Regions from separate parts of the Paenibacillus allorhizosphaerae genome, predicted to be linked through region 3. Evidence: riboswitches for the same ligand, from Rfam matches in the RefSeq annotation. Region 3 holds a riboswitch; each other region holds the start of a gene.
What was found. Region 3 has a riboswitch for cyclic di-GMP ahead of ACFQI7_RS25380 (bifunctional diguanylate cyclase/phosphodiesterase). Riboswitches for the same ligand answer to the same signal wherever they lie in the genome.
Positions count from the first base shown of each region.

Region 1: linked by a shared signal. The riboswitch ahead of ACFQI7_RS32660 (PA14 domain-containing protein) and the one ahead of ACFQI7_RS25380 (bifunctional diguanylate cyclase/phosphodiesterase) in region 3 are both predicted to bind cyclic di-GMP.
Region 2: linked by a shared signal. The riboswitch ahead of ACFQI7_RS03465 (hypothetical protein) and the one ahead of ACFQI7_RS25380 (bifunctional diguanylate cyclase/phosphodiesterase) in region 3 are both predicted to bind cyclic di-GMP.
Region 4: linked by a shared signal. The riboswitch ahead of ACFQI7_RS27210 (copper amine oxidase N-terminal domain-containing protein) and the one ahead of ACFQI7_RS25380 (bifunctional diguanylate cyclase/phosphodiesterase) in region 3 are both predicted to bind cyclic di-GMP.

Region 1 covers NZ_JBHSRV010000017.1:63,155-70,644, forward strand. Annotated here, with positions in the region: gene ACFQI7_RS32660 (PA14 domain-containing protein) at 1-3,397, opposite strand, end outside; cyclic di-GMP riboswitch class I at 3,525-3,615, opposite strand; partial or broken gene ACFQI7_RS37945 (transposase) at 3,750-3,989, opposite strand; partial or broken gene ACFQI7_RS32665 (IS256 family transposase) at 5,089-6,247, shown strand; gene ACFQI7_RS32670 (hypothetical protein) at 6,726-7,490, opposite strand, start outside.
Region 2 covers NZ_JBHSRV010000001.1:822,683-830,172, forward strand. Annotated here, with positions in the region: gene ACFQI7_RS03440 (sporulation protein YjcZ) at 1-87, opposite strand, end outside; gene ACFQI7_RS03445 (hypothetical protein) at 204-1,412, opposite strand; gene ACFQI7_RS03450 (helix-turn-helix transcriptional regulator) at 1,475-2,377, opposite strand; gene ACFQI7_RS03455 (cysteine-rich CWC family protein) at 2,374-2,607, opposite strand; gene ACFQI7_RS03460 (HAD family hydrolase) at 2,747-3,520, shown strand; cyclic di-GMP riboswitch class I at 3,604-3,690, shown strand; gene ACFQI7_RS03465 (hypothetical protein) at 3,796-4,002, shown strand; gene tkt (transketolase) at 4,441-6,462, opposite strand; gene ACFQI7_RS03475 (LysR family transcriptional regulator) at 6,589-7,485, shown strand.
Region 3 covers NZ_JBHSRV010000008.1:119,009-126,498, reverse strand. Annotated here, with positions in the region: gene ACFQI7_RS25405 (ABC transporter ATP-binding protein) at 1-438, shown strand, start outside; gene ACFQI7_RS25400 (ABC transporter permease) at 435-1,295, shown strand; gene ACFQI7_RS25395 (ABC transporter permease) at 1,292-2,062, shown strand; gene ACFQI7_RS25390 (polyamine ABC transporter substrate-binding protein) at 2,095-3,138, shown strand; gene ACFQI7_RS25385 (Gfo/Idh/MocA family protein) at 3,326-4,312, shown strand; cyclic di-GMP riboswitch class I at 4,436-4,520, shown strand; gene ACFQI7_RS25380 (bifunctional diguanylate cyclase/phosphodiesterase) at 4,670-6,490, shown strand; gene ACFQI7_RS25375 (hypothetical protein) at 6,587-6,757, opposite strand; gene ACFQI7_RS25370 (hypothetical protein) at 6,901-7,092, shown strand; gene ACFQI7_RS25365 (DUF7667 family protein) at 7,190-7,453, shown strand.
Region 4 covers NZ_JBHSRV010000009.1:190,326-197,815, forward strand. Annotated here, with positions in the region: gene ACFQI7_RS27195 (LiaF transmembrane domain-containing protein) at 1-45, opposite strand, end outside; gene ACFQI7_RS27200 (hypothetical protein) at 298-867, shown strand; gene ACFQI7_RS27205 (copper amine oxidase N-terminal domain-containing protein) at 972-1,877, opposite strand; gene ACFQI7_RS27210 (copper amine oxidase N-terminal domain-containing protein) at 1,973-3,862, opposite strand; cyclic di-GMP riboswitch class I at 4,126-4,221, opposite strand; gene ACFQI7_RS27215 (GNAT family N-acetyltransferase) at 4,426-5,640, opposite strand; gene ACFQI7_RS27220 (C40 family peptidase) at 6,075-7,277, shown strand; gene ACFQI7_RS27225 (YjcZ family sporulation protein) at 7,394-7,483, shown strand.

The DNA.
Region 1 (7,490 bases), on a different contig from region 3:
CCTCGGGCAATCCGGGCAACGTCCATTTCCTGCCCCATTCCGACCAATCCCCGATTCGATATGCCGTTTTGGCTCTGACCCGGTAGCTATGTTCGGTGCCTGAAAGAAGCGGCTCGTGAAGATAGGTTGTGCGGCTGTCATTGTTTACGATTACTCCGTCTACTTCAATGTCGTAACCGGTAGCCCCATATACGGTATCCCACGATACATCGAGTGTAGTTTCCGTTGGTGTAATCTCCAGGATAGTCGTGCGCCCGAGTTTTGTAATTTCGGATACGGAAGAGCTCCATTCGCCAATAACCATTCCGTTCGTTGCCCTTATTCGGTAATTATGCAACGTTCCAGGCATAACCTCTTGGTGCACGAAGTTCGGATCAATCACACTGACAACGGTGGTTCCGTCGATCTCCACATCATATCCGGCGGCATAAGAGACAGGGTTCCATTGAACCGTGACGGTCGTTTCCGTAGAAGAAGTACCGACCTGTTGTGGTACGCCGATTGGATACAAAAGTGATTTCGGTACGACGCCCAGTGGTTGTGATGCGCTCTTCCAAGATAATTGGACACGTGAAGTACCGTTTGTCTCGCGGTATTCAAGCCGTATATCGTATCGTTTCCCGGCTTCGAATGGGATGGCCACCTGCTTAACGCTAGAATTATGTGCCTCCCAATCATCAATTATTAGATTTTCGTTAACCCAGAGCCTCGCTCCCCCGTGCGCTTCGGTGATAAGCGTATAGGTTTCAGAATAGAGCGGTTCGATCTGTCCGGTCCATCTTACAGAGAATTCGTCACCTCGAACGCCGGGGGCAGGAGAATTATGATTCCAATCAAATTCGACTTGACTATCAACACGGGTATGCTTTAGGTCTGTCAACGTTGTCTGTTCAAAATATTCTCCTTTCAGCCCCGTCCCATGCCCCGCTTCCGGTAAAGTCGATTTATAGATGACCGGACTCCAAGGTCTCGGCCCTCCAGGCAGAGTGGCTCTCACTCTATAACTATGTCCTGTATTCGGCTCCAATTGATAGTGGGTAAAGACGGTTTCCGTTACATTTGCAATGACTGTATTATCCGCTTCGATCTCGTAGTTCAAGGCCCCGGGAACTCTGTCCCAAGATAGGGTTATGCTTCTCGCCGTACTGGCAGCCTTCAGGTTCGTCGGTACTTCAGACTGAACAGTGAGGCTAATGAGGCTTGTCCAATCGCCTACTCCTTGTTCATTTCTAGCGCGTACCCTGTATGAATGCGTAGTATCGGCCATTAAATCGGCATGCTCGTATTTCGTGGCTGTCCCAAGATCGATGATACTCCCATCCACCTCAAGCTCGTATCCTAGAGCACCGGGTACAGTATCCCAAGTTACGGTTACTGTCCGATCGATTGCGTTCGCTTGAAAATTGGCAGGGACACCGCCTCGCGTTATTGCGTTCAAAACAGGGCTCCAATCTCCCGTAATTTCAGGAACTTTCGCCCGCACGCGATATGTATGAGTTGAATTGGCGGCAAGCGGCTGGTGAACATAAGTTAATCCCGAAGTGATATCGACAATCTGTCCGTCTACCTCGACGTCATATCCTGCCGCTCCCGGAACTGCATCCCATGTTATCGTAATGGACTTACTGTTAGACGAGTACTGCACATTCGTCGGAACCCCGGGAATAAAGGGTGGATACAGCTGACTTTTTGGAATAACTTCTTTAAGTTGACTCGGGCTGGACCATAGCAGCGTGATTTTGGCGGCTCCCTGGTTATCTTTGTATTCCAGCTTAATGTCGTACAATTGTCCGGCAGTAAAAGAAATTACAGTACTGTCTTTTACCATCCCGTGACCGTCCCAATTATCGATCAACAATTGTTGGCCCACCCACAAACGAACCCCGCCATGTGCTTCTGTATATAAAGTGTACTTTTCCGAATATTTCGGTTGTATTTTTCCGCTCCATCGTATAGTAAAAGCACTCTTGTCCAAAGCCGGATCAGGAGAATGTCCTCCCCAATTGAAGTTCACTTGGTCATCCAGTCGTATAATCTTTCGATCGGAGAAATCGTCGCTGTTAAAATATTCTGCCCTAAGCCCACTACCCTGTCCGGGTGTCGAAACCATTGGGGGTATAATGACCGTTAAAAATATTGACCAATCGTTATTTTTAGCACGTACCCTGTATGAATGCGTAGTATTAGGCTTCAAATCGACATGCTCGTATTTCGTGGCTGTCCCAAGATCGATGATACTTCCATCCACCTCAAGCTCGTATCCTAAAGCACCGGGTACAGAGTCCCAAGTTACGGTCACTACCCGATCGACTGCATTCGCTTGAAAATTGGCAGGGACAATACCTCGTGTTGTTGCGTTCACAATAGGGCTCCAATCTCCCGTAATTTCAGGAACTTTCGCCCGCACGCGATAGGAATGTGTTGATTTCGCGGCAAGGGGTTGATGCACATAGATTAATCCCGATGCGTTATCAACAATCTGTCCGTCTACCTCGACGTCATATCCTGTCACTCCCGGAACTGCGTCCCATGTTATTGTAATGGAGCTGCTATTGGATGAGTACTGCACATTCGTTGGAACACCAGGAACAATGGGTGGATATAGCTGGCTCTTTGGAATAACTTCTTTTGGTTGACTCGTGCTGGACCATAGCAGCGTGATTTTGGCGGCTCCCTGGTTATCTTTATATTCCAGCTTGATGTCGTATAATTGTCCGGCAGTTAAAGATATTACGGCACTGTCTTTTATCATCCCCTGACCGTCCCAATTATCGATCAGCAATTGTTGGCCCACCCACATACGAACCCCACCATGTGCTTCTGTATATAAGGTGTACTTTTCTGAATATTTCGGTTGTATTTTTCCGCTCCATCGTATAGTAAAAGCACCCTTGTCCAATGCCGGATCAGGAGAATGTCCTCCCCAATTGAAGTCCACTTGGTCATCCAGTCGTATAATCTTTCGATCGGAGAAATCGTCGCTGTTAAAATATTCTGCTCTGAGCCCACTGCCCTGCTGGGATGTAGGCCCCAATGGCATAACTGCTGACGTCGTGACATACAGAGGATCACTTTTAGCAGATGTATTGCCCGATTGGTCCGCCGCCAAAACCTCATATTTGTATGCAGTTCCCGAAGTTAGCCCCGAGTCGACGTAGTATACTTTTCCCGTTTGGTAAACATTGTTTCCTACTGTAGCGATCTGCAGATTGTTACGGTATACCGCATAAGTCACAACACCTTGATTATCTGCAGCGATATTCCAATTTAATGTAACTGAGCTGCCTGTAACTTGTGACGCATACAAATTTTGCGGAGCGGAAGGAGGAATTGTATCCGCTGATCCATTTGCGTGAACATAGTTCTGTTTGCCCAAACCCGGCAGTGCCAACGGCACTATAAGTTGGAACAACAGAAGCAACGACAAACAAGCAGAGATATTACACAACCACTTTACTTTTTTCAATAATAACAACTGTTATCTTCTCCCTTTTCTAAAATTAAACAGCAAAAAACAAGCCAATCCTGGCAACCCGGCTACCGTACTCCTGAACTCAGAGTTTAGGCCCGTGGCTTTGCGTCCCTCCCTTTCGGCGAGGTTTGCCTTTTTTCAGTTCACTTGTTTTCTAGAAAAAATCCTAAGTCTTGGGTATTCAGTCCTAATTGATTCGACAAATCAAAACAATATCCTTCTTTATTTGGCAAAATTATTTATTTATTTTTACGTTAGATTATACGGGGGGGAGGGTGCCGGCGAGGCCGATGGGCAGATACGGACCGTATTTCAGATCCGAATGCCACAGACGATTGTGGTAACGTTATTGAAACCTACGAGCGGCGACTCCAGATTCGGCGTACATGCGCATATGTCGCGTACTGTAACCGCGCTGGGCTAATCTCTCCTAAAGGGTGTTGCGCTTGATTTCGCCGGGCTGGATGCGACCTTCCCATTCGAAAATCTGAATGATCTGCGCAACGCTGCGACCCGGCTTTTACAACATATAGCTCTTGACGGATGGTATGTCTAGGAAAGACATTATTTTGGATATACGGTCTGAGATTGGTCATGAGTACGAGAGCCTGCAACTAGATTTGGTTTCTCACAGCAGGAACTGTTCTCCTATTGAAGGGGTTTAGAATCGTACATTTGCTGGAATTGATCGGTGGGGGGCGTAATATGTATGACTCAAAAATTCCTCAGTAAAGAATGAGGTGCCGCGGCACCTCATTTCCTCTTATGTATAATCTTTACTTTAAGTAGCTATAATAATCATGTTAAGCGGTTTTATTTTAGGGTAGGGACCACATGTACTCTTTTCGAATTCGTGTGGTTTCTCTGTATGCGGGTCAAAAAACGAGATTTATAGAAACTGTTATAGTCTGCTGAATCCTTGGTTTTACTGGTTTTTTGGCTTTCGTATTACGTTCACTTAGGCTCGTTTTGTTAGTTTAGGAGAGGTTTTTTCACCAGTTTTACACCAACATATCACCAGTTTTACACCAAATTTTTTACAGCAATATTACACTGGTATTTACACCATATTTAACACCAATAGTACCAAAAAAGGCTCATTACTGGACACATGTTCCCAGAGAAATATGTATGGGTTCATGTGAAGGAGATAGGTTTACACCATGATCATACATGCACCCAAAGAGGATATATGTTGTTAAAAACCGCGAAATACATACACCTCAATGTAAATCCATGTTAATTTCGGGTGAAATACTAACACCAATTTTTACCGCCCTCCCAATTAATTCCTTGTTCACGGAGCTGCTGCACGTAGATTTAACAAGGGCCTAAACGACTTTCGTTACCCTTTTCCACACCAATTTTAATTGGTGACAAATGGGTGCATGTAGTTTGGTTCGAACATCATGCTTGCAACTGTGCGGCTAAGTCTTACCGGATACGCTTAAACTCAAGACGAGGTTTAGAAAAACCCACTAACTCATGCGCTGTTCTTACGACTTATATTAAACTCCGCGAGTCTGTAAAATAGTTTGTGTAAACTCCCAAATCTATTAAAATGGAAATAGATGAAAGGTTGGGGAGAACAGATGGGACTCTGGACGAAATAGCAATTGCGAGCATTTATTAAGGAAAATAACTTGGTAACAGCCCAAGATGCACAGAATGCCTTGAAGGACTCATTTGCAGAGACGCTGCAGGAAATGCTAGAGGCCGAGATGGATACGCATCTAGGCTATACAAAACATGACACGAAGACGAAAACAACCACGAACAGCCGGAACGGTAAAAGCAAGAAAACGGTCACCAGCGAATACGGCGAACAAGAAATTGCAGTGCCTCGCGACCGTTTGGGCGAATTTGAGCCGCTGGTAGTTAAGAAGCATCAATCCAATGTAACCGGGATCGAAGATCAAAATCGTAGCCTTGTACGCTAAGGGGGTGAGCACTCGGGAGATCCAGGATCACTTGCAGAATATCTACGGCATCGAGGTCTCTCCAACTCTGATCTCCAATGTCACGAACAAGATCGTTCATTAAAGAATGGCAAAATAGGCCGCTACAAGGCGTGTACGCGGTGGTGTTTCTGGATGCGATTCACTTTAAAGTGAAGCAGGATGGAGCGATTATCAACAAGGCAGCCTACATGGTCATCGGCATCGATTTGGATGGGAACGAAGATGTACTGGGCATGTGGATCGGAGAAAAAGAATCGGCCAAGTTCTGGCTCAGTGTGCTCAACGAACTGAAAAACCGCGGTGTTCAAGACATTCTGATCACCTGCGTGGACAACCTGACCGGCTTTCCCAGGCCATCGCGGCCTGCTATCCTCAAACGGAGATTCAGAAATGTATTATCCATCAGATTCGCAATTCGACCCGCTATGTATCATACAAAGATTTGAAAAAGGTCACGACTGATTAAAAACGATTTACAAGGCTGCAACCGAAGAAGCAGCCCTCGTCGAATTGGACCGGTTTGAAGAAATCTGGGGAGCCAAGTATCCACTGATCATACAATCCTGGCGTAAGAACTGGGATGAGTTGGCGACATTTTTCAAGTATCCGCCTGAGATCCGTAAGCTCATTTATACAACGAACATCATTGAAAGCTACCACCGGCAACTGCGGAAAGTAACCAAAGGCAAGAGCATTTTTCCTGGCGACGATGGATGTCACACTCAAGTGGACAGGACGTGTCCAAAACTGGGGGCAAATGCTGCTTCAGCTCTCCGTATTTTTTCCAGACAGGGTGGGACAACACTTGAGATAATTTCGGATTTTTTCCCCTCGGGGAAATGGCTGCAAAAGAGTTTACACAAAATTATTGACAGACCCGACTCCGCATCGTAGTATCAGGTGAATCCTCACCGTTATGAAATCCATATCTTTTTCACCTTTGATAAATAATTTCCAATCCTTGTGTTTACTCATTTTGTTAGACCCTGGATTCGTCATAAACACAGTACCAAGCAATGTATCCTCATCATTTAAATAAATTTTTGTGTTTGTTCTTACTAACTCCACACCATTTGGATTGCTTAATTCTTCGGACGCCAGGTTGATAACAATAGAATTGAAATTAAAGTAATAACAATCAATGCAATAAAATTAAATCCTCCTAAAGCACAAAATATCAAGTAGTAACTGCTGGAAAAGACTTCTTAACCTGAGACGGAATTTTATTTTCTGGAACTACAAAAGGGGGCACTTCATCTTCGGCTGCAGAAAGGAACTCTTACACACTTCTCTTAATTTCCAATTAACTCTTTTCTAATATTATTCAGACGAAGAAATCTAAACCACTCATCTGCAAACGAGATATTCATTCGAAAAATTTTATTTATCTTTTCTAAATCAATCAAGACTGAGCTCTCGTACGGATTATTTCGAACTAAATTGTTGTATATATCAGCACATTCCTGTTGACATTGTACAATTATGCGATTTATGTTCTCCGTTACTTTCAAGTCCGCGCTTTGCACCAAGCTTAAATATTGATCCTCAGTTTCAGCAAATAATTGTCTAATTGCATTGATCTTAAAACCGTGACGGACATTGAAAAGATCAGCCTTTTGTAAAATGAGCATCGTTAAATTTGTACAAATGACCGTCGTGATCGTTTGAAGCGGCAACAACAAATATTCCGGTATTCCAAGCTGTTTCTCAAAGTACTCAAACACTAACTCGAGCACAATCGTTGTAATCGTCACACCAAATAAATTAGTAACTGCATCGGCTTTTTCACTTCGACTAGTATTTTTATCACATATTATTTTTATGGCATCTACCGTTGATAAAACCAATTTCTTTGCCATTGCCAGCAGTTTTTTGACCGTTGCTTTTACCATATTAATGAGAAGATCAAGAAATGACTTAATAAAATTTTTCATAAAGGCTGTTCCAATAAATTTAAGGCTCTCGCTTAATTTTGAATATGCATATTTAGCTATTCTTTTCGTTGCTTTACTCAATCGTTCCAAAGCTTCTTCGAGTGTATCCGCCTTATTTTTCAA
Region 2 (7,490 bases), on a different contig from region 3:
GATTACCAACAGAATGAAGAGAACAAGGATCACGCCTGTGCTAGTAAAAACGCCTGCGCAGCTTCCGCCAAAACCGATGTTTCCCATGAAGACTCCTCCTTCCGTTCGAAGCTTATGCATAGTATGATCGGCAGCGGACCGGGGATTGGACTATTCTTTCATTTTTATCCGAATCGGAAATTTTTTTTGTCCACTGCAGGAGCCTAAACGGAAATAACTTCGTCCAGTTTCCGGTAAATGGTTCGGAGCGCCCCGAGAGCCCGCACCTCATAGTGCCTCGCTTCCTGCAAGTGACGCAGAGCCTTTTCCAGACGCTCGTTGTCTTTTCCGTGATTCGCTTGCCGCTGGTGGAACGGGAACAGCTCCGCAACGCATTGGAGATGATGATGAACGTGCGCATACAGATCGGCGCCTTCGTCGAACAGGCCGTTCAGCGGTCCGGAGAGACGTTCCTTGGCCTCCTGCAAAAAACGTGCGGCAAAGTATCTGCATTCGCCCCACACCGCCGCATTGTAGGCAAGCCCGAATGCGTCCGCCGTACGGCTTTCTACCGCGAGAATCCAATGGTCGAAGCCGTCCGGCCCGGGCTTGAAGCCCGGAAAAATCCACTGCGATTTGCCCCCCGCAATGTCCAGCGCGAACTCCAGCGCTTCCTTCACCGTCTCCACATCGCCTGATGTATAACCCGGCTCTACCCAGCACATTTCCATAAAACCGACCCGCGATACGCCAAGCTCCCGCCATGGCTTATAGCCGCCGCTCCGGTCATAATCGTCGTGGACAAGCAGTCTTCCGTCGGCCGCTTCCAGAACGGAATGCAGCTTGCCCGTCTTGTCGTCCGTGAACACGAAACAGCCGAATCGCTGGCGGACATCGGTTTGGGGAGACACGGCAATGCCGATTTGCTTCAGCTCCGCTTGCAAATCGCCGGATATGCTGCCCTGCGTCAAATCCGCCTTGAATCTAGAGTCGATCTCCGCCCGAAAGTCCGCCGTGCCGATCCCGGAATAATAGTACCCGTGCTCGTTGTATCCGCATACGGCATAATATTCGAGCATCCCGAGCTCCCACCCGTAGCACGGTAGTCCTTGATCGATCGCGCGCTTCGTATTGTCCCAGGCGAGCTTTTGCTTGGCTTGAAAATCCGGCTCCGATTTCCATCCGTGAACGGCATGTATGACACAGCCGACATTGCTTGCGAGGTTCATCAGCATTTCCGTATTCCACGCGGTAGGCCCTACCGCCGTCACGCGGGAATCGACGTTGATCAGGAACGCGTGTCCCGTCGCGCCCATCAACCACGCTTCCGAAACCGGAATATTCAAATAATCGAGACATCCTTTGACGCTTCCGAGATGCGATACCCACATCGGTTTCCAGTGCAGACGTTCCAATACTGTTGCTGTTGTCATGGCAGCTCCTCCTTTTAGGATCAAATCATCCTCATTGTAGCGAACGGGTCTGCCGTATAATGTCATACCTTCGTATGATTGCGTAATATTTTCACCAAATGAGCTTTAAACCGGTTGACGCACCATTGCGGTGACAGGATTTGAAAATCGGACGGACAGGACAGCAGTCGCGAAAAAAAATAGTGCACATCGTCGAACTCGATCCGGAACGTATTATGGTCGAGCGGCATCCAAGGCAAATGCAGCTTTGCCGCATATTCGGGAATGTAGAATCGGACAACCGCCGTTTTCGTCGCGCGCAGCAGCGATTGAACAAACCAAGTCCCGCTCAGCAGCGGCTTGTATTCAAACGTCTGATCGGTGACTACAGCGTCCTGCAACTGCTCGAGCGGAAACAGGCGAATTTCATGATGCGGCTCAACATAGCCGAGAACATAGTCGGTTCCCTTATACGCGAACAGCTTGTACGGGCTCAGCAGTAGCGGCAGCATATCCGGCTCCTTATCACTAATGCGCACCTTGTTATATCGTTCCGCCGCCTCATGCAGCTTTTTGTACAGCTGCGCCGCTTCGGCGGTAAACCGAATTTTTCGCGGATACGGGAGCACCGCTTGCACAGAGCTGCTTCGTTGTTCGTCTAATGCCAGTCTTGATAATATTTCCGCGATGTGAGCTTCATGCTTTTCACCGGATTGCTTGTATTGCATCGATAAGTAAACCAGGGATTGTTTCTGCTCTTCCGTCAGGAAAACGGAAGGCAGCGCATAGGTGGGTTGGTCGTAGCGGTAGCCTTGATGCTTGTGAGAGTATTGAAGCGGAGCGCCCAGCGTATCCCGCAAATAGCTCAAATCCCGGGACGCTTGGCGGATCGAGATTTCGAATCGCTCGGCAATCGCTTTGACGTTCGGATAGCGCAGCGAGCGGATTTGTCCGTCGATCCATAAAATTCGATGTAAATTACTCATCGGCTCCCCCCACTGTCGCCGGTCGCAACCCCGTTTCTATCCTTAAAACGCTCGAGACACGTCTTGCATATGCAGGATTTCCCCAACTGCTCCGGCTTCACGAGCTCGAATATTGATTTCGGGAAATTTTGTTTGCTGCACCAGCATGTTCCGTGCGGTTTGCCTGCAACATTGCCGCAATCGTTATCGCGTCCGCAGAGGGGACATGTCATTGCCTTTCCATCCTTCATAAGGTCACCTGCTTGCTTCAACTTGGAATCGCTGTCTCACATTATATCATAACGTGTTTTGGCAATATACAGACGTAGCGGTCCGGTTCGTTTATAATAATGGAAGAACCTGTGAATTCATCTCCGGAGGTGGACAGTCTTGCTGCCCAAAGCGATATTACTGGACCTGGACGATACGATTATTTCATTTGATTACGGCGTCGATCTGGATGTTTGCTGGAAAAACGCATGTATGAATCACTTTCCTGCGTGGTCGGAAGCAGCTATAGACGATGCGGTTAAGGCGATCAAAAAGCAAGCGCAGTGGTACTGGAGCGATGCGGACAGGCACCGTACGGGGCGGCTGCAGATGAATGAAACAAGGAGGCATATTGTCGAGACGGCTCTGACCGATGCCGGTCTTCCTGTTCAAGAAGAAGCATCTCTTCTTCATCGAATTGCTGACGAGTACGGCCGTTCGCGCGATGCGGCGATTACGCTGTTTCCGGGCGCGGTCGAGACACTGGAATACATACGTGCGCTCGGGATGAAACTGGCGCTCATTACGAATGGGAGCTCGCATGGCCAACGAAGCAAAATCGATCGATTCCAGCTGTCCCCCTACTTCGACGATATTTTCATCGAAGAAGAATGCGGTATCGGCAAACCGGAACCCGGGATTTATCACATGGCCATGAGTCGATTGGGGGTGCACCCAAGCGAAACATGGATAATCGGAGATAACTTCAAATGGGAAATCGAGGCGCCTCAAGCGTTGGGAATCAAAGGGGTATGGGTCAATCATCGCGAGATGGATATCTCTTCCCTTAGCGTGCAGCCTTACTATTCGATCAAGACGCTAAGCGACATCGTTCGGCTGTTGAATGCTTCCACCGATAGAGCCGCTGAAGCCGCTCCGGAAATAAGTACTTAATGCCTATGTAATTAGAACTACACTGTCTAATAAACTCGATTTTTGATGGGTCTTGTGGTATAATGGGGTCACGTTACGGTTATCTCGATAAACGGCAAACCTGATGAAAGTCAGGGACGCAAAGCTAAAGGGACTACAGTGTCATTGCACAATGTCAGCCAGCTGCCGAAAGATATAGGCCCGTATGTCTATGCCTTCCTTTCGCGTATAGGAGAGTCACGCTAGTATCAACTTTCCGGCTGCATCATCTTGAACATCATTCGAGGAGGCGGTAGATGATGAACAAACGTTACGAAACCATTTCAACAGTGGAAATGCAAAACAATTTAACCGATATTTTAGGGGAAGAGCTTTCGCAGCAATTGCAATCGACGATGCGTCAAGCATCCGAACGGCAGCTGATCGAATTGCGCGATTCGCTGAAGGTGATGTCCCAATGGCTTCAGGAACAAGCAAGCGAGCAACAGCCTGCCGCAGTATAATGAATCAAACAAGAAAGACAGCCACAAAAATGTGGCTGTCTTTCTTGTTTGGATCGGACGGTAACGCATTCCCCCATCAAGCTGCTTCCTGACTGACACCGGAATTTGCTTCCTCCGCTTTCCGGACAGGAGAATAAAGTGATACAAAAAAGACGCCGAAAAAAATCAAAGAATATACAAACATGATCTCCTTGACCATCGGCAGATGTATCCACGGGGCATGCTTGAACACTATGATATACAGTTGGAATAGGAAGATTTTAAACAAATCGTGAAGCAGCTCGGAAAACATATTTCGCTCCATAGGGTATCTCTCATTTTCAATGTAGTCGCTGTTACTCTATGAATATGAGCGAGCTGTCCATATTATTCTTTTTTTCACATGACACGGATGAAAGTCTCGCTGAAAGTTCATGAAGCGTCAGGCCTAGGGCCGCATCATTTCAACAAAAGCTCGACCCGACGTACGACTTCTTCTGCTGTGAAGCCGTATTCCTTGATCAATACGGAAGCCGGGGCCGAAGCGCCGAACCGATCGATCCCCATCATCGCTCCCCGATCGCCTGCATATTCCCGCCATCCTTGCGTCGACCCCATCTCCAACGTAAGCCGGATCGGCACCTCCGGCGGAAGAACCGCGCGCTTGTACGCCTCGGGCTGCTTCTCGAACCGCTCCCAACTGGGCATGCTAATGACACGTACGTGAATGCCGCGTTCGCGCAGCCTTTGCTGCGCTTCCAAAGCCAGCTGCACCTCCGAACCGGTGGCAATGACCAGCGCATCCGGAACGGACCGCTCCCCCTCTGACAAAACATAAGCGCCTTGCGCGATGCCTGCCGGCGCCAGCTCCGCCGTGCCCAGCAATATCGGCAGCGCCTGCCGCGTTAAAATAAGAGCGCATGGCCCGTCGCTTTGCGCTACCGCGAACTTCCATGCGGCTATCGTCTCATTGGCATCCGCCGGACGGAGCACCGTGATGCCCGGAATGGCGCGGAGCGCAGCCAGCTGCTCCACCGGCTCATGCGTAGGGCCGTCCTCCCCAACGGCGATGCTGTCATGCGTGAACACGTAGACGGCTGGAAGCCGCATCAGCGAGGCAAGGCGGATCGCCGGGCGCAAATAATCGGAAAACACGAAGAACGTAGCGCAAAACGGACGGACTCCTCGATGGAGCAGCATGCCGTTCAAGGCCGCGCCCATCGCGAATTCCCGTACGCCGAAAAACACATTGCGCCCGCTGTAATCCGGAGCCGCAAACCGATGCGATGCCTTGATGTTCGTTTTTACAGACGTCTCCAAATCCGCCGCGCCGCCGATCAGGAACGGCACCGTCCCGGCAATGGCATTGATCGCACGTTCCGACACTGATCTCGTCGCCACAGGCGGATCGCTGGGGCCGTATAACGGCAGCGCCGAATCCCAGCCTTCGGGCAATTGGCCGGCGGCCGCCGTATCGAACTGCGCGGCAAGCTCCGGATACGCCTCGCGGTAGCTTTGCATCATCTTGCGCCATGCCGTTTCCTTGTGGTCGCCCGCTAGCTTCAATGCGGCAAAATGAGGCTTCGCTTCCTCGGGAACGAAAAATTCCGGCTCGGCCGGCCAGTCGAAAAACCGTTTCGTCAACAATGTCTCCTCATGACCGAGTGGAACGCCGTGCGACCCATGCTCTCCCGCTTTGCCGCTCTTGTTCGGACTGCCGTAGCCGATGACCGTCTTCACTTCAATAAGCGTAGGACGCGGGTCCGCTTGCGCTTCGGACAAAGCTTGGCCGATCGTTTCAAGATCGTTGCCGTCCTCCACTCGCAGCGTATGCCAGCCGTAACTGGCAAACCGCATCAGCACATTTTCCGAAAAGGACACGTTCAGGTCGCCATCGAGCGAAATGTCATTCGAATCGTACAGCACAATCAGCTTGCCGAGCTTTAAATGCCCGGCGAGCGAAGCGGATTCCCCGGTTACGCCTTCCATCATATCGCCGTCGCCGCAAATCGCATACGTGAAATGATCGATCACCGGGTAATGATCCCGGTTGTACACAGCCGCCATATGCGCCTCGGCCATCGCCATCCCGACCGCCATGCCGAAGCCTTGCCCGAGCGGACCGGTTGTCGCGTCCACGCCCGGCGTATGGCCGAATTCCGGATGGCCCGGCGTTCTGCTCCCCCACTGGCGAAACCGCTTCAGTTCGTCAAGCGGCAAATCATATCCGAACAAGTGCAGCAGGCTGTACAGCAGCATGGACCCGTGACCGGCGGACAGGACGAAACGGTCGCGGTTGATCCAGTCCGGATGACTCGGGCTGTGCGTCATGTACCGGGACCACAACGTATAAGCCATCGGCGCTGCGCCCATGGGCATGCCGGGATGCCCGGAGCCGGCGCGATTGACCGCGTCGACGGCGAGCATGCGGATCGTTTGAACCGACAATTCATCAATCGATTTGTTGTTTTGAATAACCATGCAAATCCTCCTCCTTCAATCCCATTGCTTATAGATGTTCATTTGCTTTACAACCGATTATAATAGACGAAGCTGCTATTTATGAAATCGATATTTTGCATAGCTGATATAGATGGAGGTAATAGCATGATCAACAACCTGGAATTGTACCGAGTCTTTTACTGGACGGCAAAAGAACTCAACTTATCACGCGCGGCGGAACGGCTGTTCATTACCCAGCCCAGCGTCAGCCACGCGATTAAACAGCTGGAAACGGAGCTCGGCGTTGCGTTATTTCACCGCGGTTCAAAAGGGGTCAAGCTGACGGAGGAAGGGAGTCTGCTGATGCTGCAGGTGGACAAAGCGTTCCGTTCCATCGAATCGGCGGAACGGCATATCGCGGAAATGCATCAGCTCATGCGCGGCGAGCTGCGTCTAGGCAGCAGCGATTCGTTATGCAAACATTACTTGCTGCCGCATCTAGGCCGTTTTTGCAGCGAGCACCCGCGGCTGCGGATCGATGTTGCGCACGGGACAACGCCCGAAATCATTCGTTTGATCAAAGAAGACCGCATCGATTTCGGCATCGTCCGAATGCCGGTCGAAGACCCCGCGCTGGTCGTCATGGAAACGATCGAAGTGCAGGACCGTTTCGTTGCGGGTCCGCGTTTTTTTCATTTGACCGATAACGTGCTGAAGCTCTCCGAACTTGTCTCCCATCCGCTCATCCTGTTCACGAAAACAAGCAGCTCCCGCAAATTTGTCGAGGACATGGCCAGGTCCCACGGCGTTCTGCTCGAGCCGGAAATTGAGCTGGCCAGCGTCGATCTGCTCGTCGAATTCGCCAAAGCCGGACTTGGCATTTCGTTTGTGACACGGCAATTCGTGCAAAGCGAGCTCGATACCGGCAAGCTGAAGGAAATCCGTCTGGCCGAACCGATTCCCGCCCGCAAAATCGGCATTGCATTTTTGAAAAACCGGCTGCTCTCTTCGGCCACTAAAGTATTTATACGTGAATATTTAGGTGTTCCGGGGCTGAAATAAAAATA
Region 3 (7,490 bases):
GGCATTACGTTTATTTATGTCACGCATGATCAGGAAGAGGCGATGACGTTATCCGACCGTATTGTCGTCATGAACGGGGGCGTCTGCGAGCAGGTAGGAGCTCCGCGCGACATATACGCCCATCCGGCGAGTTTGTTCGTCGCGTCCTTTATAGGCGAAAACAATACGCTGCAGGAGCAGGGGAGGACATACGCGGTCAGGCCCGACAAAGTGAAGTTGGTTCCGCTGCGGGACAAACCGCATCCCGAAGGCCACAGAACCGGCATGATCGAAGATATGGCCGACACCGGCAGTCTGCTCAAGCTGTATGTGCGGCCGGATGGCGGCGGCCCAAACTTGCTTGTGTATAGATACGGCGATGAAGTGCAAGGCTGGCGCACAGGGCAAAAGGTAGCCTACGGCTGGGCTTCACGGGATGAGGTGGTGCTGGCCCGGTGAACAAAGGCGGATGGTTGACCGTTCCCGCCGTCGCGTGGCTGGGGCTTTTTTTTGCTGTTCCCGTACTCGGGATCGGTGCGTTGTCTTTTATGGGCAGGGATAGCTACGGCCGGATCGTTTACTCCTTTACCGCGGAGAATTACATACGCGCGCTCGATCCGATTTATGTACAAATCGTAGGGGAGACGCTGCTGCTCGCGATCGTTACGACGGTGCTGTGCGCCTTGATCGGCTACCCGTTCGCGTATGCGATGACGCAGTTTCAGCGGAAATGGCAAAACGTGCTGCTGCTGCTCATTCTCGTTCCATTTTGGATCAACATGCTTGTCCGCTCGTTCGCGTGGGTCATTTTATTGCGTTCGCAAGGGGTGATCAACACGCTGCTGGAGCGCTTGGGGTGGATCGGCGAGCCGCTGCAGCTGCTGTACAACAAAGAAGCCGTGTTTCTGGGAATGGTGTACACGCTGCTGCCGTTCGTTATATTACCCGTCTATGTGACGCTGGAGAAGATCGATAAGTCATGGCTTGAAGCCGCTTCCGATCTGGGTGCGGCCCCGCGCCGCGCGTTCTGGGCGGTCGTATGGCCGATGTCGCTGCCCGGGGTGTTCACCGGCTGCATGCTGGTGTTCGTCAGCTCGATCGGCATGTTCGTTATTCCCGATATTATGGGAGGGGCCAAATCCCAACTGCTCGGGAACGTCATCCAGAACCAGTTCTTGTCTGCAAGAGACTGGCCGTTCGGTGCGGCTTTATCGGTGTATCTAATCATTCTGTCGCTGGCGGCCATCGGCGTCATGCAGTCGTGGGTCAGCCGATTGACCGGAGCCGGCGGAGCGAAGCGGGGTGGGACGATGTGACCGGAAATCACCGGCGATGGTCCGTGTATATATGGGCCGTACTTGCTTTTTTGTACGTGCCGATTGCGGTCGTGATGCTGTACTCCTTTAATGATTCGCGGGTGAATGCGGTGTGGCAAGGCTGGACGTGGAAGTGGTATGCGTCGCTCTTTACGAACGAACGGGTGATCGAAGCGCTGCTGAACAGTCTGCTCGTCGGTTTCGTATCTACCTTCATCGCTACCGCGCTTGGAACCGGAGCGGCGCTCGGGCTCGAGCGGTACCGGATGAAGGGCGAACAAGCGGCTCGCGCGCTGCTGCTGCTCCCGGTCGTCGTGCCGGACATCGTGATGGGCATCTCGCTGCTCGGCATGTTCAGCCAGCTGCTCATTCCGCTCGGAGCCGGGACGATGATCATTGCGCATGTGACGTTCAGCTTGTCGTTCGTGTACGCCGTCGTCTCCGCGCGGCTGCAAGGAACGAGCAGCGTATACGAAGAAGCGGCCAGCGATCTCGGGGCCGGGCCGTGGCAGACGTTCCGGCATGTGACGCTGCCGGTCATTATGCCCGCGATTGCCGCGGGGGCGCTGCTTGCCTTTACTTTATCGCTCGATGATTTCATGATCAGCTTCTTCGTGTCCGGTCCGGGCTCGACGACGCTGCCGCTCTACATTTACGGTTTGGTGAAAAGGGGGATTTCCCCCGAAATCAATGCGTTGTGTACGCTGCTGATTGCGTTTACGATAGGCTCCGTCACCCTTGCGGAACGAATCCGGCGGAGATCATAATATTTTAGTCCAAGGAAAGGGGTCTTCATGCGATGAAACGTTACGCAAGTTTGCTGGTCTGCCTGCTGCTCGCGCTCACCGTATTTTCCGGCTGTTCTTTAAAGGAGGAGCTGCGCATTTACAGCTGGGCGGACAATTTCGACGAGGAAGTATTGAAAGAGTTTGAGAAAAAATTTAACGTCAAAGTGCGCTACGATACGTTTTCGAACAACGAAGAACTGCTTGCGAAGCTGCAGGCAGGGGGTTCCAAGTACGACCTGATCCAGCCTTCCGATTACATGGTGGCGACGATGATCAAGCTCGGGCTGCTCGAAGAGCTGAATAAGGACAATATCCCCAATGCGAAAAACATCGCCGCGAACATGCAAAACCTGCCCTTCGATCCCGGCAACAAGTATTCGCTGGTTTACACGTCGGGCGTAACCGGCATCGCATACAACAAAAAGTTCGTCAAAGATCCGGTTCAAAGCTGGGCCGATCTGTGGAAGCCGCAGTATAAAGGCAAAGTCATCCTGCTGGACGACCAAAAGGAAGTCATCGGCATGGGGCTGAAAAAGAACGGGTTCTCCAACAGCACGAAAGATGAAAAGCAGCTGCAAGCGGCCGTTGCCGATCTGAAAAATTTGCTGCCGAACGTGCTCGCCTTCGATACCGATAACATCAAGCAAAAATTTATCGCCGAGGAAGCTTGGATCGGTACGGTCTGGTCCGGAGATGCGGCCAAAATCGTCAGCGAAGGAAAAAACATCGATCTCGGATTCGTCGTTCCGAAGGAGGGCGCGCTCATCTTCGCGGATAATTACGCGATCCCGAAAGGGGCGAAAAATAAGTCGCTCGCCGAAAAATTCATCAACTACATGTTCGAGCCGGAAGTGAGCGCCAAAAACTACGAGTCGATCGGCTACAGCGATCCGAACGAGAAAGCGCAAGCGCTGCACAGCAAAGAATTCCGCAGCATCCCGATGCTGAACTTGACCGCCGATCAGCTCAAGCAAACGGAGTGGATCAAGGACACCGGCGAGCAGGCTAAAGTATACGACCGCTTGTGGACCGAGTTGAAAGCGGGCAAAAAGTAACCGAACGCAGGCACAAGCGCTGGCAGCTATTTGCGTCGGTGCATCATAGCACAGCAACCGAACTGTCGGAATGGGGAAGCGAAAGCTTCTTCGTTCCGACATGAAAAACATCTCTTCGTTTGGTAAAGTGAGAGTATTCCGCTGCCATACAAGGGGTGTTTTTCAATTTAGAGATGGGGGATTGCCAATGATACGGTTTGGGGTTATCGGAACGAACTGGATTACTGAGAAATTTATTGAAGCGGCTCGCGAGTCGGAACACTTTGCACTGACCGCCGTCTACTCGCGCACGGAGGAGAAGGCTCGCGCATTCGGGGAGGCATGGGATATTCCGCACCGTTTTACGGATCTGGAGCGCATGGCAGAAAGTCATGAGCTGGACGCCGTATATATCGCCAGCCCTAACGCTTTTCATGCGAAGCAGGCGATCATCTGCATGAATCGCGGGAAGCACGTACTGTGTGAAAAACCGTTCGCTTCCAATGCACGCGAAGTGCAGGACATGATCGCGGCTGCCGTAAACAACCGTGTTCTGCTCATGGAGGCTTTAAAGTCTACGACGGTTCCCCAGTTTCAGGCGATCCGCGACCACTTGCCGAAAATCGGACGCGTGCGGCGCTATGTTGCGAGCTATTGCAAATATTCGTCCCGGTACGACGCTTACAAGCAAGGAAAAGTACTGAACGCGTTCAATCCAGAATTATCCAACGGCTCCTTGATGGATCTCGGAATTTATTGCATTTATCCTATGGCGGCTTTGTTCGGGAAACCGGAGCGGATTCAGGCGAGCGGCATCCTTCTGGACTCCGGAGTGGACGGGGAAGGAAGTCTGATTCTAAAGTACCGGGACATGGAGGCCGTCGTCATGCACTCGAAAATTTCAAATTCAGATTTGCCTGCCGAAATCCAGGGTGAGGAAGGAACGATGGTGATCGATAAAATCAATGATCCGGGCCATGTCCATATTCGCTATAAAGACGGAAGGGTCGAGAGTGTAGTGGAACCAGACACTACCAACGCAATGTCGCATGAGGTGAGGGAATTTATCGGGTTACTGCAAAAAGGCTGCGTCGAATCTACTATGAACTCTCATGCCGTCTCCTTGACGGCGATGGAAATCATGGATGAGGCGAGAAAGCAAATCGGCCTGCGGTTTCCGGCGGATCCGGCATAAGAGGAGCAAAAAAACGCAAAATTTTATATTTACTGTCGAATTATGTAAGTGTATAATAAGTGATGCATATGAATCTAAGCGACTAGGTCAATATAACTACTGATCGTTTCTTTGAAATGTTCTAACGACAAAGGGCAAACCCATTGAAAAGTGGGGACGCAAAGCTGCGGGTCTAAAGCGGGATCGCTACGACAGCCGGGTTGCCGAATTAGGAAGGGATCGCTACGATCAAATCCAGTCTTATTCGGACTGGATTTTTTTTATTTCTCGTGGGAGGGATATTGACGAAAAGCAGACCGATGACGAAGGATCGTCAGCGATGAACATCCAAATAAACGGACAGGAGGATGCCGACTCATGATAAAGGGCCACCAAGAAGTATTGGAAATGATGGTGAACGGACGGCCTTTATCCGACATATTACATAAGCTGATCAGAATCGTAGAAACGATATTTGCAGACAAGATTTGTTCCATTCATCTGGTGGATGAAACCGGGGAGATGCTGCAGCTGGCCGCCGCACCGAGTCTGCCGGGTGAATACAGCCGATCCATCGACGTTGTGAAGATCGGCCCGGGAAGAGGGGCGTGCGGATCGGCGGCATGGCACAAAAAAACGGTGATCGTATCGAATTTATGGTCCGATCCCGCCTGCCGTCCGTGGAGGGATATAGCGCGACGGCTCGACATAAGGTCCTGCTGGTCGTTGCCGGTATTATCCGCGTCGAATAAGGTGCTTGGCACATTCGCCGTATACTCCAGACACGTGTGTACGCCGAACAAAGAAAATGTAAAAGTGGTCGAGATGCTGTCATTTTTGCTCGGAGAAATTATAGAGAAATATCATGCCGGCCTAAAGATGGAACGTCTTGCCTATCTGGATCCTTTGACCAGCCTTCCCAACCGGCGTTATTTCATTGAACGGCTGGAGCAGGCATTGACGGCGGCTGAGTCGGAGCGTTCCAAAGTCGGCGTCCTTTTTTTGGGATTGGACTGGTTTAAACCGATCAACGATACGTTCGGCCATGAAATGGGAGATCGGGTATTGCAGGTCGTTTCCCGTAAAATCCGGGAGGCACTGCCGCAAACGAAGGTGCTCGCTCGAATGGACGGGGACGAATTTGCGGTGCTCTCCCGGATCGACCGAATAGAAGAGGCGGAGTTGCTTTGCAAACAGCTGCTGCGCATTATGGAAGAACCGCTTTATTACGCCGGGCATTTGTTCCACATCAGCGCGAGCATCGGGATCAGCCTGTTTCCGGACCATGGCGGCCGGGCGGAGGATTTAATTCAACATGCGGATATCGCGATGTGTCAGGTTAAATCAAGGGGCAAAAAGGATTACGGTTTGTACGAGCCGAAAATGAGCGAAAAAATATATAAAAATTTCATGATGGTCAGCGACTTCAACCGCGCGCTCAGGGAAAATGAATTCGTGCTGCATTACCAACCCCGGTATCATACGGGGACGAGTAAAATTCAATGCGTCGAGGCGTTGATCCGCTGGGATCATCCGGAGAGCGGCACCATCTCTCCGCTCGAATTTATACCGCTTGCGGAGGAGACCGGCTTTATTATTCCACTCGGCAAATGGGTGTTAAGAGAGGCTTGCCGGCAAAACAAAGCTTGGCAGGACCAAGGATTGCCCCCGGTGCGCGTCGCGGTCAATTGTTCGTCCAGACAGCTGCAGCAGGATGATTTCATTCCGATGATCAAGGAAGTGATCGCACAAACCCGTCTGAGCCCGGAATGGCTGGAGATTGAAATAACGGAAAGCGGCTTGATGCGGTCGGAACATACGAACATCGTGAAATTGCGGGAACTTCGCAGCTTGGGCATCCATATTTCGATCGACGATTTCGGGACAGGCTACTCTTCTTTGAATTATTTGATGCAGTTCGATGTACATGCGCTCAAAATCGATCGGCGATTCGTCCAGCAAATACCGAATGCGGTCATAGCGAATACGATCATTTCCTTATGCCGCAGCCTGGGACTCAATGTCATTGCCGAGGGAGTGGAAACGGTCGAGCAGTACGAATATCTCAGACGGTACGGCTGCGATGAGGTGCAGGGCTTTTTATTCGGCAAGCCGCTCCCGGCCAAGACATTCGAAATGCTGCTTCGTAAGAATGAGATTCTTGTACGGAATACGTCTATCAACGCGGTTCAAAGTTAAATTCAAATTTTTTCCAAAATTGGCTCTAATCATGTGAAAACCCTTGAAGGGTCAAGGGTTTTCTTCCACCATTATGCAGCTATGTAGGACGAAAACTTATGCCTCAATGCCGCATTTTTTAACAAGCGTAGGCCAGTAAAGCATGAACAGCGTCTTCCACTTGTCCTCGGGTAAAGCATGAATCCAATTGGCGATCTGATCCAACCCCATGTCGTGCAGCTTGTGCATAACCAATTCTTTTTCACAAAGCTCCTCTGTAACAACCACCGGAATCCCTCCAACATCAACTTGTTCAACCAAAACATTATATGCAGCCGTTGCCGGCAATGTGACACCGCAGGTAATCATTATTTTTATATGAACGGATGAAAATGGGAATCGGTCCGCATCCTAAACATGGGGTGAACGACATGAAGAAACGCATGAAAACCGACTACGACTTCGAAGCCGCGTTTTTGGCACAATCGCCCGTATTCGTCAAGCATGAGATGATGGAACAATACGGATTCATCGGCGGGCTCGAAAGTTTCAATCCGATCTTCGTTAATGTCGGGGGCAGATTGTTTTTGCGCGACGAGTGCGAGTTTACAATGATTCGATAGGCGGAATCCCGATGAAAATCTCCATGCCGCGTCTAACTCTCCGTAAAACGGTCAACAATGGGAAGGTAATCATTTTATCCGGGGAGCGTGGGAAAAGATGCAGCCTTTTCATTATCGGATGGCGGAACTTTGGACGTATCATCAAACCAGAGAGTTGACGACAGAGGAGCATCACGAACTGTCGATATGTCTTCAGGCGAATGCGCTGTTTGCCCGAAAGCTCGGGGAACTGTATAACTGCGCGTATGCAGCATCCGTGGTCTGCGATGAAGAATGGGGACAAGAACTGAAAGTCCGGATCGATGCCATCGAACGGGAGTTTGCGATTCATTTGACGGACCTGAAAAATCTCGCGCCGTAATTTACATTTATTACAAATTAATGCAAATTTAAATAAT
Region 4 (7,490 bases), on a different contig from region 3:
GAAAATCAACAGAACCGCCAGTCCCTTGTGTCGATTCATTTTCATTGTATGTAGTCACCGCCTTTCGCTTAGTTATCGTTTGTTCATGTCTTCATTTTAGGCCCAATCGCGCTTTTACAAAACGGACCTGCGGCGGTTTTTCGAACTGGACCTAAGTCTAGTAGCCCCTAGCCTATGGGCAAGAAGCGCGAGAAAGCCGTGTCCAATCCTGCGCAAAAGCGCCCTTCCACCCCGGTGCATGCGACGTTGAAAGAAGGCTATACTAAGGTAACATTACCTCTCGAAGGATGGTGCCTTATGAAAAGTACGCTGTCGCTGCGGCGTTTGCCGGTATGGATGCGCCTCTTTGCTGCATTAAGCCTGATTGCTGTCGTTGCTTTGCCTGTACCTGCCTTCGCTTTTGTTTCGCCCGACCAAAAACCGGCTGCGGAACAAGCCGAAAAACCCGTACTCATCTATGATGTCAGACAGGAGAAAGTCGTCGGAGCGATTCCGAATTCTGCGGCTATACGCCAGGAAGCGGAAGGCTGGCTGAAGCAGGCCAAAACGATTTCGCCAAAAGCGAAAATCGGCTACGATACCGGGATTATTATCCGCATTCCGTTCGAACCGGCGCTGTCCGTCTCGCAGGCGGGGCTGTCGTTTCAGTGCAGGGATTTATTCCTCATCATACCGTCCGAAAAAAAACAAAATCCCCAGCTGCTGGCGTTCAGCACTGAGGATCAAACGTATATATATGAAGGAAACTTAAAAACGATCAAGCCGTTTCTGGAAAAATACGATCTGATGCACTGGCTGCTGGCACGACCGAAGAAGGAGCCGAATCCGGCGCCGGATACGCGGCTTAGTGATTCCGTGAAACCTTAGGGGTACACTTTCCCTGTGACGGTAACAAATTAAAACAAAGGAGCCGCGTCGCTCCTTTGTTTTAATCAACGGATTCCAATGAAAGATCGAAATTGCTCTCTTTCCTACTTGCACTTGATATATAGAGTTATCGATTTATTGGATTTATAATTATCAAGCGTTAACATGACACTCACGGTTCGTGTGTCCCAGTACGTAGTAAAACGGACATGATTCAGAGCTACCGCCTGTTCCCACTGGCCTTTATCCTTCCGATATAAGTCATTGTTCCATTTTGCAGACTCGAAATCGGAAGGTCCGTAATGCTCGGTAAGCATATCTTTTATATGATCATATTCGTTAACATAAGATATATGTTTTATATATTTTTCAGAAATTGTGTACATTGCGCTCTGCAATTGGTTATCTTTAAAATCATACGACAACAACGTTTTTTGTCCGTTAATACTTCGCTCAAATAATAGACCGCTTTGGTCTTGGTAAATAAAGTGGGATTTCTCTTGTTTCCTAACTTCCTCTTTTGTCATTTCTTTATTTATGTCTAAATTTAGGTCTTTCACGAAACTCTCGGCAATCGGCCTTGTTATAAAAACAGTTGAGCTTTTTTCATCCCAAGTGACGTTGCTGCCGGTGGATTCGCCTATAAAACGCAAGGGAACAAATGTATAACCATTGATTATGCAAGCAGCGGCATCTAGCTTCCTTTTTTCACCATTGACCGTCGCTTCCGCTTCCCCAATCGTAAGCTGAATGTTTATATCTTTTGTTTTTCCCGTAACGGTTTCAGTTTCACGATCCCATTCAACTTCTAAGCCTAATGATTTGAAAATAGGGGCGACTTGGACTAAAGTAGTCCCACCCGCGATTTGCGGTTTTTCATCAAACGTGATCTTAGTTCCATCCAGATAAAGTATAATTCCCGGATCCGATTGTTCCGCAAACGCGGTAGGTAAGATAATAAAAAATACTAGATTTACGGTTAATAAAACAGATAACAGTTTTTTGAACATATTTATCTCATTCCTTTGCTCGTCGTTTTAAGTTACCGCTCGAATCGAACTTTCTCCATTCTTTAAATCCATCGAAAAAGGATTTTCCGTGATCCTTACTTTTCATGTTCATGTTCATGTTCCTCCTGAAATATCGTTTCGCGTTGAAAAAGATCCGCGTCCTCCAGTTTCCACTGTCCGTCCGGGGTCCGCTTGACTTGATACCAGTGATTCTGAACTTGTTCGCGTATTTCTTCAAAATTGTAGCTCCGATCCCGTTGAATCGTGTTCACGATGATCGTATCTTCACTACTTTCAACGGCGGTCATCGATTGAATATCGCTCATCCATTGCTTTCGTTTAAAAAACGGGGCCAGTGCTGGCACACGCTCATTAATCGATTGGCTTGAGTCGCTTAAATCAGCCGTTGCTTTAAAATCATCGCCTTGTTCTACATGCTTCATGAAACGAACGACAGCCTGTTTCGCCAATTGGTCAGGGGAACCGATTCGCACTTCCCGGTTCATACCATCCCACTCCACTTGAAGCTTCAATGCCTCGCCTACAAATCGTAGCGGAACGTATGTCGTACCGTTGATGATTTCCGGAGCAGCGGATAACACCGTACGCTCTCCATTGACTGTCACCTCGGTTTGACCCAACTCCAGCCGAATATCCATCCCCTCTTTCGACCCTTGGATCGTTCGGGTAGTCTCGTTCCAGTCCACGTGCAACCCAAGCTTCTCAAACACCGGCCTAAAAGGCACCATCGTCGTACCGTTCATCAGCAGCGGTTGTTGTTCAAACGATACGGATTCGCCATTGACCGACACCCCGATACTTCGCTTCCCAATGCGGAACATTCCGATCTCACCGGTTCTCCCAAGTAACCCGCCGTCCGGCGTCACCGCAAGTTCGCTTGAGGTCAGGCTCTTGTTATTGCGAATTAAACGGAACAATTCGTTCCCCTGAGCATCCAACCCGTAGATATTGCCGCCGAAATCGGTAAAATATACGTCTCCGTTTTCGTTACAAACGATATTCGTGGGATATCCGTACTGTGAATCGGGAGTAAAATATGTCCACAATATATTCCCTTCCTGATCCTTGGCGACCAGAGCATTGTCCTCCGATGTGTTCGAATAGCTTCTACCGGACCATACAACGGTACGCACTGTCTGTTTCGGTCTTGGGGGCCGGTTTTCAATCTCAGCTCTAAACTCCTCTTCGGTCAAACGCTTGTCCCCTTGCCAATACAATCCGTCTTCGCCTTGCAGCATGATGTAATTTGTTCCGCCAATTTTTATAGTTTTTTGGACAGCCTTAACGGCAGACACCCGTTGTCCTTTCGAATCGATCGTGATATATTGCCCTTCCCGAGTCAACAGCGTTACCATACCGCCGGCTTTAAGTTCAAAACTCATTACATTAGTAAAAATTTGTCCCAGCTTGTCCTTGCTGATTTTGATCTCGTCTCTGTAAGTCCATTGTTTATGTCCATATAAATCGTAACTTACAATACCTTCCAAGGTCAAAAGAACAATCCGGTTATGGTCATTAATCGAAAATAAAAAATTATCATTCGGGTTGATTAACGTAATATCCAGAAGCGTCTGACCATCCCGATTCAAAAGAAGCACATGATCGGATTTTGCCGGTATTTCGTCTTTTCCGATCACGTGAACAGTCGATTTCGTGACTTGCGCCCGAACGATGATATTGCCATTATTGGTTAACCACATGCTTACGATCTCATTTTTCAGTGGCACCGACATCCACTTGAGTTCATTATTCGGACCGATCGCATGAATGATATTGCTGTAATCATAGTAGTAGAACGTTCCGTTTCCATCCGAAAGCAAATTTCTTTGCCCGGCGGCATTCCCTCGATTCATCCACTTCCACTCGTATTCGCCGTTGGAGCGGAAGACTGGCTGCTGTTTCACCGACGCACCTCCCGCATGATACAGCTGCATGGGCAGCACCTGATCCGATTCAGAAGTCAAGCGAGTGCCTGCCCCCTCCGCACTTGCAGGGACTGCACCGCTAGTCAAAACCATTGCTATTAAGCCAAATATACCGAGCCTTCGAAACCATCGTATTTCCATCGTTCCCATTTCACGCTCCTCGCTTTAGTGCATAGCATCCTTTGATCGTTTGCGGATCTAGTCCCTCTGGCAAAAACAAGTCGGTATGCTTATCGTAGTTGCTGTACGTGAGGTTCACGGATAATTGTTGCTAAAAATAAGCAGCAAAAAAACAAGCCAATCCTGGCAACCCGGCTACCGTACCCCAGATACGATTCTTGGAGTTTAGGCCCGTGGCTTTGCGTCCCACCCTTTCGAGAGGTTTGCCGTTGTTTCAGTTCACTTGTTCTCTGACAGTCCTATATCATAGGTATGTAGACCTATGAATTCGACACATTGAAACAATATCCTGCTTCAATTGGCAAAATATTTCATATAGTTTGTTCTAAACAGAAAAATAAATATCAGGAAACTAGTAAACAAAAAACCCCCGGCATCTGGATGCAGATCGAGCGAGGGTTAAAACATAATTATGTCGCCGCTTAAAAGAAGTCCGGCAAATACGTTTGCCGGCAAGGAATCAGCCGTTCTAACGCGTCGAGCGCATCCTCTTGCCCCTGCAGTCTGCCGATTTCATGCAGGAACGCCGGCCTTTGGTAGCTCAGCATCATCGCCGTCAGCGTCTGAATGTCGCAGCTGAGCACAGGATGTTCCCCAGTCTCCGGTCCCCCCGTTTCTACTTTGGCGGTTCCGGATTCATCGATTTTCAACAGAAACGTGCCGTTGTTCCATGCCGCTTGGGCATCATTGATTTCCAAACGTACGCAGTCTTCCACTCCGGAGACGAAAGGATATTTCTCCAAAAATCCGGAGACATCCACGATTCGCGCCATGAAATACGGTACCAGCTCTTGTTTGATCCGCGGATTATCCAATAAGAACGGCAGCCGGTCATCCGCAGGCGCGTTCAGCTTCAACTTATCGATCATTGAGTCGTGATCGGCCAGAAAACGCCATAAGGCGAGCCGGGCTCCGTGATGCAGCGCTACAAGCTCATGCACCGTGCATACCCGGTCCTTCACCTGATAATGCACGTAGCCGCCCGGCTGTCCCGCTTCATCGTAATAAACGGCAATCTCTCCCTGTCTCCTACCGAATATGCGGTCCTTCCACCATTTCTCGCTTCGAACCAAACTGCCGTTATACCGGGAGGCATAGGCTTCATACAACGGATTCAGCAAGCCTGCGTCTGGCGATGAACGAACGATCCGGCCCGGTTGCGGTGACAGTTTCGGCATAAGCGCGGTGGGGATTTCATATGTTTTGTACTCTGCGTATGTCTCCCAGCCGAATCTCCGGTAAAAGCCGAATTGAAACGGATGCAGGAACGAAACCGTTTGTCCCTTGTCCCGCATGGAGTGCAGCGCATTATCGAGCAGCCTCTTGACCAGACCGCCGCGCCGGTATTCGGGCCATGTCGCCACACTGGCAATGCCGCCCATGTCGAACGCTTTTCCCTGGATCCACGTCTTCAGATCCAAAATGTTCATAGCCGCGGCAAGCCGGTCTTCCACATAGGCACCCAAAAGCTCGTAATCGCGCATATCCAATTTACGACGCTCAATATCTTCCGGAGTGTACGTCATCTGAAAAGCGAACGACCAAAGATTTAATGTATCCGGAAAATGCTCCTCCGGAATCGGCCTGATTTCTACGGATGCCGCCTCGTTCACTTCTTGTTGCTGCAAATGGCTCATGGCCGTTCCCCCCTCCATCCTCATCAGTTTCTTCGTCGATTGTACCAAAGCGGCGTAAAAATTACCACGCGCGACCATCGAAACGGCCTTAGCGCAAAACGAATCCTTAAGTAACATTTCACTTATTCTCAAGGGGCGAAATCAATTCACTCGCAGTCTTTATGTCCGTGTCCTGAGACTCATATTGCGTCAAAACATCAAATCAACAAGATCCCATTGTACTTGCTTCTAATAGATTACAACATAAATATAATTCCGTGGTATCTGGATTATTTAACAATTAAATTAATAGGGATATTTTTTAGTACTTAGGGCATGCATCCATTATTTATTCATCCGGGATTACCCATATTTTCCCACTCTTTCTTGATTCGTCCGTATGCTATCATTATCGGTAGAAAGGTAGATTTATCAACAACAGGAGGCTTCCGCCAATGAAAAAAAAGCTTATCGCACTCGTGATGAGCGCCGCTGTATCGCTAGCGGTCATTCCATATCATGCATTTGCCTTTTCCTACGACACCGAAAAAGTGAAGGTGATCCAATCCGTCAACTTCCGCGAGCAGCCCTCCACCTCCGGCGCACGCATCCGTTTTTTGCAGGCGGGTGAAATGCTGGATATCGTCAGTACTTATAATGACAATTGGCTCCAAGTCAAAGATGCCTCCGGCCAAGTCGGATATGTCTCCTCTTCGCCAACTTACATTCAGCTGACGAATGTCAAGGTTCCGGCCGAGCCGAACGGAGAGATCATCAAGTCCGTTTCATTCCGAACCGGGCCGTCCACGGACGCCTCCCGCATTCGATATATCCAAGACGGCGAGCGCATCCTTATATTGGAGAAAGTAAACGCCTACTGGTACAAAGTGCAAGATAAAAACGACGTCGTCGGCTATGTCAGTACGAGCTCCGAATACATAAGCACCATGTTCGAGGATCCGCAGGAGCAGGAAGAACCGCTCTTTCAATCGCCTCCGAACGCGACCATCGTCAGCTCCGTATCGTTCCGGACCGGCACGTCCACGGATGCCGACAGAATTCGCTACTTGCAAAAAGGCGAGCAAGTGCTCGTGCTCAATAAGGCGAACGATTTCTGGTACAACGTTCAAGATCGCAACGGTGTCATCGGCTATGTCAGCACAAGCTCTCAATACATAACGACAACATACGTCGAACCTTATAAGCAGCTCGATCCGGCGGTTGCCGCGAAAAAAGTGATCGATGCGGGCATGATCTATTTGGGCGTGCCGTATGAGTTCGGCTCGAGCCGCAACGATACGAGCACCTTTGACTGCTCCGATTTCGTACGGCAAGCGTATATGGACGGAATAAAGCAGCTGCTGCCGGGCGATTCACGCAGTCAGGGCGCTTATGTCAAGTCGGTCGGTAAAACGAAAAACGACTGGCGTCAGCTGCAAAAAGGAGATCTACTGTTCTTTATGAGCTACAAAGGTTACGATGCGTCAAACTACGCCAACATCGACAAATCGAAAGAAACGATTACGCACGTTGGTATTTATCTCGGAGACGGCAAAATACTGCATACGTACTCGGCTGCTTCCGGCGGCGTTCGGATTGACAACATCGCGGGTTCCCAGTGGGAACATCGCTTCCTTTACGGAGGGTCCACCTATTGATTTCCGTCTCGTGACAGGAGACATGTGTATTTTTTACTGCAAACCGGGCTATCGTCCAATCCGCAGCAGTCACTCGCTCATATAATTTAACAGATCTTCTGAAAGGGGGATGTTACATGAGCGCAGTTGGCGGTTTTACAACTACAGGTGTGATTCTGGTTCTCTTCATTCTGCTGGTAATCGTTTCCCGTGCATTTGTCATCTAATGGCAAC